2 linked regions of the Rudanella lutea DSM 19387 genome follow. The protein of the gene in region 2 interacts with the protein of the main gene of each other region in a pairwise test. Links are inferred from orthologs where the notes say so. Each region holds a gene or a part of one and is shown on either strand. Other genes may lie near its edges.

Region 1 (2,850 bases), 3.8 Mb from region 2 along the record:
AATGACAATAGCCGCCAGAAAGCCAATGGCCGTGAAGAACAGTAGTGATGACTGGACTACTTTGAAGAAGTGGATATTGACCACACTCTCGAACCGGTACAGGCTCCCAACCACCTGCAACATCAAATATTTGCCCAGAAAGGACAGAAATACCAGCACGCTGACCAACAGGTAATACAGTAGCAGAGCCCCAAAATTCTGTTGATCAAGCAGTAAGGTACGCGACGAGAACACGTTGACGTTGCGGCTCTGTACAAACAGAAACAAATAGCCCATTACAAAACTGAGGCTGATCAAAAACAGGAGTACCGTACGGCTAAGGGGGCGGTTAATCAGGAACGACTCATCCCGAACCCGCAGAGCAAATAAATCGCGGGGATCGTACAGCACCAGAAACGCCCGCCGGTACAGGCTAAACAACAAGGCATGAATAGCCAGTAGGAAGAGCAAACCAAGCCCGAAAAAATTTTGATAGACCGAAAAAGTCCGGGGCCGTACGCTCAGATTGTCGTCGCTCAGTACCACCGGCTTCTGCAAAATCGATTTGGGGTACCCCATAATCATCTGCTTGCCAGCCACGCCGGCCGACCCATAAATGGAGAGCAGCACCCGAGGTTGCCGGTACGCATTGTACAAACTGTCGATCGAAAACGTGTACCAACGGCCACCCAACAACTGTTTTTTCAGGGCAGCATTGATAAACACGTAGGAATCGGTATCGGTATATAGCAGGAGCTGATAATGCCGGTTGCTTTCCAGATCAATGGAAGCGCTCACCGCGGGGGCATCGGCATGAATTTCGGGGAGGTAAGGCACATAGGCCTTGGCAGCCTCATCGTACACAAGCCAATCGTCGGCAAAGCTGTGTACGGCATAGTAGCGTTGCTCAGGGCCAACGCCATTGCGGGTGGTTTGCGCAAAAAGCGAAAGAGCGAAGGAGTGAAGGAGTGAAAGAGCGAGTACAGCAAGACCACGTCGCATCCATCCGTTCGTCTTCTGTGTTTGCTCTTTCACCTTGCGGCCCATTGGGCCATCGCTCTTTCTCTCTTTCACTCGTTCATTAATTTTTACCGAGGGCCTTCAGCATGGTTTCGCCGATAAGGGCCGGTGACTCCACTACGTGAATACCGCACTCACGCATGATAGCCATTTTGGCAGCTGCCGTATCATCAGCACCACCGACAATAGCACCAGCGTGGCCCATACGGCGGCCTTTAGGCGCGGTTTGGCCAGCAATAAAGCCAACTACCGGCTTCCGGTTGCCATCAGCCTTAATCCAACGGGCCGCTTCGGCTTCCATACCGCCACCGATTTCACCAATCATCACGATGGCTTCTGTTTCGGGGTCGTTCATCAGGAGTTCAACGGCTTCTTTGGTCGTAGTGCCAATAATTGGGTCACCACCGATACCAATAGCCGTTGTTTGGCCCAGACCCGCTTTGGTCAGTTGGTCAACGGCTTCGTAGGTAAGTGTACCTGACTTCGAAACGATACCAACCGTACCTTTCTTGAAAATGAAGCCGGGCATAATCCCAACCTTGCACTCTTCGGCCGTCATCACACCGGGGCAGTTTGGCCCGATCAGACGGCAGGTTTTGCCAGCCAGATAATTTTTGGCCATCACCATATCTTCGGTCGGAATGCCCTCGGTGATACATACAATCACCTGAATACCGGCATCGGCAGCCTCCATGATGGCGTCGGCCGCGAAAGCGGGGGGCACAAAAATGATCGACACATCGGCGCCGGTCTGCTCAACAGCATCCCGTACGGTATTGAACACCGGGCGGTCGAGGTGCGTTTGTCCTCCTTTGCCGGGTGTGACACCGCCAACCACGTTGGTGCCGTATTCCATCATCTGCTGGGCATGGAAACTACCCTCCGAACCAGTAAAGCCCTGGACGATAACTTTTGAGTTCTTGTTGACTAATACGCTCATGTTGCTCGTAAATCGTTGATTTTAGATGCCGAATCGTTGACCGTAACCTCAAACAGCACCAATAAAAAGCCTCGCAAAAGTAGAGGGAAAGCCGGAAAGACCAATGACTATTTTCTGTACATTTCGGCATGATTCTTTCGCACGTCATTTCCGACGCGGCTTTGGCCATCACGGGCGTTGGTGTTTTCTGGCATTTTTTTGGTCACCTGCCTTTTTACAATCGGTTGCTCTGGGGCTTTTTTCTGCTGACCATTTCGCTGGCAGCCATTGCCGGCACGGCCCGATTTGCCGGTGTCGAAAATCTGGAAGCTCTGCACGAATCCCTGCAAACGCTGGCCAGTACGCTCGGGATTGTTTGTGTCGTGATGGCCACCTGGGCTCTGGTGATGCGCCGAACGGTAAAGCTTATTCCGTTTGTGATGACCCTCGTACTGGGCCTTTTCCTGTTTGTAGTGCTGCTCTTGCCCGATGTGCGCGTATTTCGGCCGGTATCTTCATCGCTCGGTATTTTACTGGTTATGCTCCTTGGTGTATTTGGCCTGATGCGCCGGGTACCCAACGCGCTCTGGATTGTGATTGCCGTCATGCTGGCGGCTATTGCCACCAAGGCCGAGTCGTTTTCGCAACTGATGCACCCTACCGATTTTTATCATTACATGCTGGCGCTGTCGCTACTGGGGTTCGGTAAGGCCGTGCAGAAGTAGGTATTGCGGTTGAGGTCTGATGCCCTGCCCCCGAAACATCTCGGTCAAATAAACCGTCACTGCCTTGCGGGGGTTTAGTTGGTACACTCAACAACTACACGCGAATGAATTTACTGGAACTGGCCGAAGACCCGGTCAAAGCAGCCAAAGCCGCCAAACTTCAGTACACCTCCGATACCATGCCGGGCATTTCGCGGCAACGGAAAG
Region 2 (2,902 bases):
GACGGCTGTTTCTGGGTAAACCGTACGTACCGCATACGCTCGACAAGAGCGATACCGAACAGCTGATTGTCAACGTGGGCGAGTTCGATTGTACCACGTTCGTCGAAACGACGATGGCGCTTACTCTGGCGTGGCATGAGGTGACCGACAAGAAGAATGCCGCACAGATCGAGACGTTGTTTCGGAAGCAACTGACCAAAATCCGGTATCGTAACGGACAAATCGATGGGTACGCCAGTCGGTTACACTACTTCTCGGAGTGGTTGCGCGACAACGAGCGGAAAGGCGTTTTACAGGATGTTACATCGCTACTGACGGGCCACGTGCGGGTATCGAAGCCGTTGTCGTACATGACCGCCAAAACCCATAAGTACCCGGCTCTGCAAAATCCGACCGTGTACAAACAGATCGCCCAGATCGAAACAGCGTTGAGTCAGGAACGATTTGCCTTTGTACCAAAGAAAAACCTGCGTCAGGCAGAAAATAACCTGCGCGATGGAGATATCATCATGCTGACGGCGTCGCGACCCGGCCTCGACATGAAGCATTGCGGATTTGCCGTCTGGCAAAATGGCCGGGTGCATCTATTACACGCGTCGTCGGATTTGGGGCGGGTCGTGCTGACGAGTCAGCCGCTCACCGAGTATGTGCTGGCCAACCGCTGGTTATCGGGCATCCGGGTGGCTCGTTTCAAACCCGCCGGTAGCCCACTCACCGCCAGTGCGCAGTAAGCCGATCTGGTAACAAAAAAGGGGCGTAGCAGTTTGCTACGCCCCTTTTTTGTTCTTTTTGGATTCCCTTGAACGGGAGCAGGTAACTCGAAACGGGTTGAATGGTTGCTACGAGTTCACCCTTGACTAAAAGCGAAGAACCCAAACCCGAAACGAACGACTACAGGTTAGCCACCACCGCCCGAACTTTCTCGGCCGCTTCTTTCAACTCCACCGCCGACTGAACTTTCAGTCCTGATTCGTCGATGATTTTTGCGCCTTCGGCCGCGTTGGTGCCCTGCAAACGAACGATGATCGGAACCGGAATATCGCCGATTGCTTTGTAGGCTTCCACGACCCCGGTCGCAACGCGGTCGCAACGAACGATACCCCCAAAAATGTTGATCAGGATGGCTTTTACGTTCGGGTCTTTCAGGATGATCCGGAAACCGGCTTCTACCGTCTTGGCGTTGGCACCACCCCCTACGTCGAGGAAGTTGGCAGGCTCACCACCCGACAGCTTGATGATATCCATCGTCGCCATGGCCAAACCGGCACCGTTTACCATACAGCCCACGTTGCCGTCGAGCTTCACATAGTTCAGGTCGTTCGATGAGGCTTCTACTTCGAGGGGATCTTCTTCCGTGATGTCGCGGAGATTGGCCAGGTCCGGGTGACGGTAAAGGGCGTTGTCGTCCAGATTCACCTTGGCATCAACGGCCAGGATTTTGTTGTCCGAGGTTTTCAGTACGGGGTTGATCTCAAACATCGAAGCATCCGTATCAACGTACGCTTTGTATAGCGATGTTACAAACTTCACCATCTCTTTGAACGCTTCACCCTGCAAGCCGAGGCCAAACGCAATTTTGCGGGCCTGGAATGCCTGAAGACCAACGGCCGGGTCGATCCACTCTTTCACGATTTTCTCCGGCGTTTTCTCGGCAACTTCTTCGATGTCCATACCGCCTTCGGTGCTGGCCATGATTACGTTGCAGGCCTTCGAGCGGTCGAGCAGAATACCCAGATACATTTCCTTAGGCTCTGATTCGCCGGGGTAGAATACGTCCTGAGCTACCAGTACCTTATTTACTTTCTTGCCTTCTGGGCCCGTTTGGTGCGTTACAAGCACTTTGCCGATCAGGTTTTCGGAAATCTGGCGTACGTCTTCGACCGATTTAGCCAGGGCCACACCCCGCTGCTCTGATCCCTGAACCTTACCTTTACCGCGCCCTCCAGCGTGAATCTGAGATTTCACCACAACAAACTTTGAGTTGGTTTGCGCCATAATCTGCTTGGCGGCCTCAACGGCTTTGTCGGGTGATTCGGCTACAATGCCTTCCTGGATTCGAACGCCGTAGCGCTTTAAAATTTCTTTACCCTGATACTCGTGTATATTCATGACGGATGCAACCGCTTCGGCGGCCCGAAAGGAATGTTGAAAACACTAATTTTGCGCGGCAATTTACTACGCAATAAGCAGTGAACAGTAGGCAATGAGCAGTTTTTTCAGTTATCCATGAATTACAAACGCTTATTCACCGATACCTTTAAGGGGTGTACGGTTCGCTGCCCACGGTTCGTTGTTCCCGAATAACTCATTTATGACATCCATTCTCACCGCTTCAAATATCCAACGTTCGTACGGTACGCTGCCTGTTCTGCGGGGTATCGACCTCACCATCAACTCCGGCGAAATTGTGTCCATTGTGGGCGCGTCGGGCGCTGGCAAAAGTACCCTGCTGCACATTTTGGGTACCCTCGACCGGCCCGATGCGGGCGAGGTCTTTCTCGCCGATCAGAATGTGTTTACGCTGAACGATAATCAGTTGGCCCGTTTCCGAAACGAAAAGATTGGGTTTGTTTTCCAGTTTAATAACCTGCTGCCCGAATTTACAGCGCTCGAAAATGTGTGCCTGCCGGGCTTCATTGCCGGTAAGCCCGAGCGTGAGGTTCGCGAGCGCGCGCAGGTGTTGTTACAAACGCTTGGCCTGCCCGACCGCGGAGGGCATTTCCCCTCGCAGATGTCGGGTGGTGAGCAGCAGCGGACTGCCGTTGCCCGCGCGCTCATCAATCAACCGGCCGTTGTGTTTGCTGACGAACCCAGCGGGAATCTGGATTCGCACAATGCGGAAGAGTTACATAAGCTCTTTTTCAACCTGCGCGACAATTTCGGGCAAACCTTTATCATCGTC

Evidence for each region. Proteins that work in one complex are often made in the same cells at the same time.
Region 1: the proteins of sucC (region 2) and sucD interact in binary tests that used the Escherichia coli proteins (3 or more experiments, as listed by UniProt). The link is inferred for Rudanella lutea DSM 19387 from one-to-one orthologs.

The regions. Positions count from the first base shown.
Region 1 is NZ_KB913013.1:4,474,017-4,476,866, reverse strand. It holds sucD (succinate--CoA ligase subunit alpha), read right to left. Parts: upstream 1,940-2,850; coding sequence 1,061-1,939; downstream 1-1,060. Other genes in the region: RUDLU_RS0118550 (DNA topoisomerase IB), read left to right, coding at 2,748-2,850; RUDLU_RS0118555 (DUF6962 family protein), read left to right, coding at 2,068-2,643; RUDLU_RS0118565 (DUF4271 domain-containing protein), read right to left, coding at 1-1,053. UniProt on the Escherichia coli protein: Succinyl-CoA synthetase functions in the citric acid cycle (TCA), coupling the hydrolysis of succinyl-CoA to the synthesis of either ATP or GTP and thus represents the only step of substrate-level phosphorylation in the TCA.
Region 2 is NZ_KB913013.1:711,563-714,464, reverse strand. It holds sucC (ADP-forming succinate--CoA ligase subunit beta), read right to left. Parts: upstream 2,110-2,902; coding sequence 892-2,109; downstream 1-891. Other genes in the region: RUDLU_RS0103075 (ABC transporter ATP-binding protein), read left to right, coding at 2,312-2,902; RUDLU_RS0103085 (N-acetylmuramoyl-L-alanine amidase-like domain-containing protein), read left to right, coding at 1-731. UniProt on the Escherichia coli protein: Succinyl-CoA synthetase functions in the citric acid cycle (TCA), coupling the hydrolysis of succinyl-CoA to the synthesis of either ATP or GTP and thus represents the only step of substrate-level phosphorylation in the TCA.